Linked DNA regions of Acidicapsa acidisoli. The protein of the gene in region 1 binds, or shares a complex with, the protein of each later gene. Links are inferred from orthologs where the notes say so. Each region holds a gene or a part of one and is shown on either strand. Other genes may lie near its edges. The genes, in order: secA and secY.

Region 1 (3,843 bases):
CACGCCGCAGACGAGCGCGCGATTAAACAACGCGTATCTCCCACGTACCCCGAGTTGGCTCGACGCATGCGCATCAGCGGCGTCGTGCGCGTCTCCGCAACTGTATCGCCCGATGGCAGCGTCTCTGCAACCAAGACCGTCAGCGGCAACCACATGCTCGCTGGAGCCGCGGAAGATGCTGTCCATAAATGGAAATTCGTTCCCGCGTCGGATCAATCGACCGTCGAAGTCGACGTCAATTTCGCGCTGGCACAGTAGCGCGTTTGTCGGAGCGCAGCTTGGCGGAGTACTTCCGCCGAGGGCAAAGACAGGGCCAAATGAGGGTAAAGACAGCATCCCCCCTCCCTGACTTTGCCCTCATTTTTTTCCTCAACTCAGGCTTCCACGCCGTGGCATTTCTTGTACTTCTTCCCGGAACCGCACGGGCAAGGATCGTTGCGTCCAACCTTGCTGCCTGCATGACGTTGCGCCGGTTCGCTGCTCGCCTGCGACCCCGCGAAACGAGCCGCTTCGATTTCCCGCTTCTTCTTGCGCTCGAACTCCTTCTCAAGCGCATCGATCGTCGTGCTCGGGGCCCGCGTTGGCACCGCAATCTCCCTCACCTGACTTCGCGCCGAAACCGCCGCAGGTTCCAGCACAGCGCTCTCCACCGGAGGCGCCGCCGGAACCGTCCGATCCAACTCCGGCGCTTCCGTGAAAGGCTGTCCATCCGGCCCGACAATCTGCATCCGGAACAGATACCGCGCCGTATCTTCCTGGAAGCGAGTCATCATCGCCTCGAACATCTCGAACGACTCTTTCTTGTACGCCACCAGCGGATCCTGTTGCGCATACCCGCGCATCCCGATCCCTTCCTTCAGGTGGTCCATCGCCAGCAGATGATCCTTCCAAAGGCCGTCCAGCACCGAAAGCATCACCATCCGCTCGTGGTAGCGCATCGCCTCAGCGCCGAGAATCTTCTCCTTGGACTCGTAATCCGCGCGCAGCCTGTTGTAGATCGCATCCCCCAGTTCGTGACGCGTCAACTCCATCGGATCAAGCTTCTGCGCTTCCAGATCGAACCCGAACTGCCCGATCAACTTCTCCTTCAGTCCCTTCAGATTCCACTGCTCCGGATGCGCCGTCTCCGGAGCGAACTCATCCAGAATCAGGCTTAGAATATTGGAAAGGTAATCCTCAAGAATCAGCTCCCGCTGCTCGACAGCCAAGAGCAGGGAACGGCGCAGTCCATACACCGCCTCGCGCTGCTTGTTCATCACATCGTCGTACTCCAGCAGGTGCTTGCGCTGCTCGAAGTTCTGCGACTCGACCGCCTTTTGCGCGCCCTCGATGCGCTTCGAAATCATCTTCGACTCGATCGGCACGCCCTCTTCCATCCCCAGGCGCTCCAGCAGCGTCGAAACCCACGCCTTTGCGAAGATGCGCATCAGGTCGTCTTCCAGCGATAGATAAAACCGCGAAGCGCCCGGATCGCCCTGCCGGCCGGCACGGCCACGCAACTGGTTATCGATACGCCGCGACTCATGCCGTTCCGTGCCCAGGATAAACAGCCCGCCGGCCTCAATGACTTGAACGTGTTCCGCCTGCACCGCCGCGGCATGAACGCTGTTCACTTCCTGCCACTGCTGTTCGGGCGTCTCAAACTCCTGCCCCTGGTAATAGAAGCGCAGAAACCCCGCCGGAGCCATGGGGTTGATCGCACCCTCAGCGGCACTGATCGCCCGCGCCAATCCCTTTTTCACCAGCTCCTGCCGCGTCATGAAATCCGGATTGCCGCCGAGAATAATATCCGTGCCGCGTCCGGCCATGTTCGTGGCGATGGTCACCATCCCCAGCCGCCCGGCCTGCGCGACAATCTCCGCCTCGCGCTCATGGAACTTGGCGTTCAGCACCACGTGCTTCACGCCCTTGCGCTGCAAGGTCTGCGACAACAGCTCGCTCTTCTCGATCGAAGTCGTACCCACCAGCACCGGCTGCCCCGTCTCATGCAGCGTGGCAATATCATCCGCAACAGCCTTGTACTTCTCCTTGATCGTCCGGTACACAATATCCGAACCATCCCCACGCAGCATCGGCTTGTTCGTCGGAATAACCGTGATATCCAGCTTGTAGATCTTGTCGAACTCCGCCGCTTCCGTCTCCGCCGTTCCCGTCATGCCGGACAGCTTCTTATACAAACGGAAATAGTTCTGGAAGGTAATCGTCGCCAGCGTCTGATCTTCCTTGCGGATGTTGACGCCTTCCTTCGCCTCCACCGACTGGTGCAGTCCATCCGACCAGCGCCGCCCCGGCATCAGGCGTCCGGTAAAGGTGTCGACAATGATGACTTCGCCGTCCTTGACCACATAATCCACATCGCGTTTGTAGAGAGCATGCGCCTTGATCGCCACTTCGACGTAGTGCTTCAGATCCCAGTTTTCCGGATCGGCAATGTTGTCGATCCCCAGCAACTCCTCGATCTTGAACCAGCCCTCGTCCGTGACGCCGATCGTCCGGTGCTTCTCATCGACAACATAGTCGCCGGTGAAGATCTTCGCCTCGCCCTGTCCTGGGTCAGTCTCCTCGCCCAGTTCCAGCTTCGGAATGATCGATTTCACACGCGCATACTTGTCCGTCGTCTGATCCGTCGGCCCAGAGATGATCAGCGGCGTCCGCGACTCATCTATCAGGATCGAGTCAACCTCGTCGACGATGGAGTAGTAGTGCCCGCGCTGGACACAGTCCTTCAACTCAAACTTCATGTTGTCGCGAAGATAGTCGAAGCCGAACTCGTTGTTGGTCCCATAGGTGATGTCCGCTGCATAAGCCTCGCGCCTCTGATCGTCACTCAGATCATGCACGATCACGCCCACCGTCATGCCCAGGAACTCGTAAATCTTACCCATCCACTCGGCATCGCGCTTGGCCAGGTAATCGTTCACTGTGACCACATGCACACCATGCCCGGCCAGCGCATTCAGATAGCAGGAGAGCGTCGCCACCAGCGTCTTGCCTTCGCCGGTACGCATCTCGGCAATCTTGCCCTGGTGCAGCACCATGCCGCCGATCATCTGCACGTCAAAGTGCCGCATCTTGACCGCGCGCTTGCCCGCCTCGCGCACCACGGCAAAGGCCTCCGGCAGCAGTTCGTCGAGCGCAGCCTTCTCGGCAGTCCGGATCTCGTCCTCGTCCGTGATCCCTTCGATACGTGCAGCAATTCGGATGCGGAATTCATTCGTCTTGGCCCGCAGCTCATCATCCGTCAGCGGAATGATATGAGGCTCAAGAGCGTTGATTTGAGTGACAATCGGCAACAGGCGCTTGATTACGCGCTCGTTATTGGTGCCAAAGATTTTTGTAAGCAGCTTACCGAACAAGGCAGGTCTCCATCTGACAGTCTAAATGCTTCGTATTTTCGAAGCATGAATGAGAGTCTTCTGAGCAACGCACAGCAATCACAGAATCCGTTCCTTCGGCCGACCACCCAAACTGGGAAATGAGACGAACCGGATTGATCTTGACGGCACAATCGTGCTCGCATCCGAGCAGGAAGTACGGCGATTAGGGAGCCGGACTCCCAGAATGCGCAAAGATCGCCAGCGACGGAGAGGCTGACTTGCAGAGTGAAACGAAGGAAGAACCGGACCCCTCGCGCGGCGCAATCGCACCTGCTGCCAGAACGACCGGGGTCGAAGAGTGAGTCCTTTCGGAGAGAATTCTCGCCCAGCGGGACGGCGTCAATCCACGCCGCTTGGTCCCGGCAATAGGTACAAGAGGACCATTCGCGCGCCGGCGAACAAGAATCGTACCTCCGGCCGGCCCCACGCGGAGCTGACCCGCAGTGCTCAGAATCAAGCCTCCGGC
Region 2 (3,296 bases), on another replicon or contig:
ACGCAACTGCGCGACAAGGCCGAAGTCGCCCTGATGCGCGGCAAAACGGTTGAGGAGCTTTAATCATGACCGAAGCCAAGAAAATTCGCATTCAGTACTATCGTTCGGCTATCTCGACCCCGGTTAAGCACAAGAGAGTGATCGTGGGCCTGGGCTTTACGCGCCTCAATCAGGTTGTAGAGCGCGTGGACAATGAGTCGGTTCGCGGCATGGTCAAGACTGTTCCGCACCTGGTCCGCATCCTGGACTAAGTTACCTCGAGTGTGAAGTGTGAAATGTGGAGTGTGAGCTGTTTTCGCACTTCACATTTCACACTTCACACTCGCACTAACGCGAGTCGGCAGCACGCCAGTGTCGGCGCATGAGCGAGGAAAACATGGCAAAGAATCTATCGAATCTGCGCGCCCCCAAGAAGGCAAACATCGGGCGCAAGCGTGTCGGCCGCGGTATGGGCTCCGGCATGGGCAAGACCTCAACCCGCGGCCACAAGGGCCAGGGATCGCGCTCCGGCTCCAGCCTGATGCGCGGCTTTGAGGGTGGCCAGATGCCGCTGCACCGTCGTCTACCCAAGCGCGGCTTCACGAATATCTTCCGCGTGGAGTACACGGTCATCAACCTCACCCGCATCGCTTCCGTTGCTGCTGAAAAGGGTGTCTCCGAGATTGGCCTAGACGACTATAAGAAGCTCGGTCTCTGCAGCAGCAAGAAAGAGCTGATCAAGATCCTCGGCAATGGGGAATTGACCTCGGCGATCACCATCAGCGCGCATAAGTTCTCCAAGTCTGCTCAGGAAAAGATCGAAAAGGCTGGCGGTAAGGCGCTCGTTGCCGGCGGGGAAGCTGTCGCGAAGGCGTAGTTCAATCCATCTCCGGCAGTTTCTAAGCCGTTCGCGAGGACAGGCGAGGGCTGCCGGGGGTAGGATGATAGATACAGCCAACGTCTGGGTGTTAGGGTAGGCGAATCGTTGGAAGGCGGATCCTGAAGATCAGGTTTTCCGCGGAGTGGATTTCCCAGCTATGTTCGAAAAATTCCTCAATATCTTTCGTATTCCGGATCTCCGCAAGCGCGTCCTCTTCACGCTGGGTATGCTGGCCATCTATCGTCTGGGCGCGTGGCTGCCTACGCCAGGGGTCAACAGCAAGCTGCTCGACCAGTTCTTCCATACGCAGGGCGGTTCGGCGCTTGGCCTCCTGGACATGTTTTCCGGCGGTAACCTGCGCAAGTTCACGATCTTTGCGCTGGGCATCATGCCGTACATTACGGCGTCGATTATCTTCCAGCTCCTGACTGTCGTATACGAGCCGCTAGCCCGGCTTCAGAAGGAAGGTGAACTGGGACGCCGCAAGATTACCCAGTGGACCCGCTATCTCACTGTGGTTCTCGCCGCATTCCAGTCGATTGCCATCGCCTTTGGCTTGAACAGCCAGGGAATGACCATTATTTCCGGTCCGTCCTTCATCCTGTTGACGGTCCTGACACTGACCACCGGCACGGCATTCATCATGTGGCTGGGTGAGCAGATTACAGATCGCGGCATCGGCAACGGCATGAGCCTGCTGATCTTTACAGGTATCGTCGTAGGATTGCCGCGCGGCATGGCCGGAATTGCGGACAAGATTCGCACCAACGCCTGGGGCGCTTTCACGGTGCTGGCGGTCCTGATTCTGCTGGCGGCAATGGTGGCGCTGGTGGCCTTTATCGTCTACGTCGAGCGCTCGGAGCGGCGGATTCCGGTGCAGTCCGCGCGGCGAATCGTTGGACGGCGTCAGATGGGCGGCCTCAGCTCGCACCTGCCGCTGAAGGTGAACTCCGGCGGCGTAATGCCGGTGATCTTCGCAGCCTCGATTCTCTCGGCACCATTGCTTTTCGGCCAGATCGGGTTCGTTCAGTCGAACAAGTTCCTGTCCAATGTGCTGGCCAATCTTCAAACAGGCGAGCCCTGGTACTTGGTCCTGTTCATTGCGGCGATCATCTTCTTCGCCTATTTCTATATCTCGATTGTCTTCCGTCCCGATGACATCGCGGACAATATGCGCAAGAGCGGATCGTTCATTCCAGGCATCCGTCCCGGGCGGCGCACGTCGGATTACATCAATGACATCCTGACTCGCATCACGCTGGTCGGCGCGGTTTACCTGATTCTGATTTCTCTGGTACCGACATTCCTGATCTCGGGCTTCCACCTAAACCATCTCTGGCTGGTCGGCGGTTTCTTCGAACATCTGCCGACATGGGTTACCAACGGTCTCGGCCTGAATTTCTACTTCGGCGGAACTTCGCTCCTGATCGTTGTGGGTGTGGCGATGGATACAGCCAACCAGATCGAGTCGCAGCTGATTATGCGTCATTATGACGGCTTCTCGCCGCGTTCCGGCCGCATTCGCGGAAGGAAGACGTGGTAATGGCTACGGCGGCGTCAATGGTTACGGGAGCGGACAAGCAGCCTAAGCAGGTCGTTCCAGGGCCGATTTTGCTGCTAGGTGCGCCTGGGGTGGGTAAGGGAACACAGGCTAAAGAACTTGTGAAGCTCTGGGGCATTCCCCAGATTTCAACGGGCGATCTGCTCCGTGCGCATCGGGATCGCGGAACCGAGCTTGGCAAGCTGGCCGATGAGTTGATGAAGCAGGGCAAGCTGGTGCCCGATTCGCTGGTCAACGATATGGTCGCGGCGCGACTGCTAGAGCCCGACACCTCGCGCGGATTCATTCTCGATGGTTTTCCGCGTACACTGCCGCAGGCGGATTGGCTCGACAATTATCTGAAGGAGCAGGCGGGGCAACCGGGAAGCAACTGCTGTTGTCTACCCGTAGTTGCAGTGAACATTCAGGTGGACTATACTCAGTTATTGCGCCGTATCACTGGGCGCAGGAATTGTCCTGTCTGCCAGACGATCTATAACGTCTACCTGCAACCGCCCAGGCATGAGGGTATTTGCGACGTAGAGGGTGCGACCCTGGTACAGCGAAGCGACGATACAGAAGAATGCTTTGCAGGGCGGATGAAAACCTACGAAAGCCTGACCGCGCCCGTTATTGAGCATTATCGCGCGCTGAGCAGGTTTGCCGAGGTCAATGGAGATCAGCCGGTGGCCGAAGTGGCTGCTGGCATTGTGTCTTCTGTCGAGCGTTTACGAGGTTAGAGCGATTTCTGGCTTCTATCTCGGATCGTTTCGGCGGGTTTTTGTGTGAAAGAGCAGCGGAATTTTGAAGGGTAAGTGGTACTGTGGCGGTCATTTTAAAGTCAGCACGGGAAGTTGAACACATGAGGCGCGCCGGCAAAGTCGTCCGCCAGGTGCT

The links.
Region 2: the proteins of secA (region 1) and secY are in contact, whole or in part, in a crystal structure (PDB 3DIN), measured with the Thermotoga maritima proteins. The link is inferred for Acidicapsa acidisoli from one-to-one orthologs. Residues at the interface, in WP_004082002.1 of Thermotoga maritima: Glu261, Ala262, Arg263, Lys300, Ala301, Arg302, Thr303, Ile304, Ile305, Leu323, Tyr324, Asp325, Pro326, Val329, Ser330, Tyr333, Ile336, Lys340, Phe345, Val349, Glu363, Phe364, Tyr374, Ser375, Gly376, Gly377, Glu393, Ile395, Thr482, Ser483; in WP_004081795.1 of Thermotoga maritima: Glu108, Gly109, Glu110, Glu111, Ala236, Glu237, Arg238, Arg239, Ile240, Thr241, Ile242, Gln243, Tyr244, Ala245, Arg246, Arg247, Val248, Thr249, Gly250, Arg251, Arg252, Val253, Tyr254, Gly256, Ala257, Ser258, Thr259, Tyr260, Leu261, Pro262.

Annotation. Positions count from the first base shown.
Region 1 is NZ_JAGSYI010000004.1:612,429-616,271, forward strand. Bases 175-3,703 are described here. They hold secA (preprotein translocase subunit SecA), read right to left. Parts: upstream 3,357-3,703; coding sequence 375-3,356; downstream 175-374. Other genes in these bases: OHL23_RS24430 (energy transducer TonB), read left to right, coding at 175-258; OHL23_RS24440 (hypothetical protein), read right to left, coding at 3,541-3,703. Outside these bases: more of OHL23_RS24430, read left to right, coding at 1-174; more of OHL23_RS24440, read right to left, coding at 3,704-3,843. UniProt on the Escherichia coli protein: Required for protein export, interacts with the SecYEG preprotein conducting channel.
Region 2 is NZ_JAGSYI010000003.1:910,444-913,739, reverse strand. Bases 228-3,209 are described here. They hold secY (preprotein translocase subunit SecY), read left to right. Parts: upstream 228-1,016; coding sequence 1,017-2,402; downstream 2,403-3,209. Other genes in these bases: OHL23_RS21625 (adenylate kinase), read left to right, coding at 2,402-3,139; rplO (50S ribosomal protein L15), read left to right, coding at 377-856; rpmD (50S ribosomal protein L30), read left to right, coding at 228-251. Also shown: rpsE (30S ribosomal protein S5), read left to right, coding at 1-63; more of rpmD, read left to right, coding at 66-227; map (type I methionyl aminopeptidase), read left to right, coding at 3,223-3,296. UniProt on the Escherichia coli protein: The central subunit of the protein translocation channel SecYEG. Consists of two halves formed by TMs 1-5 and 6-10.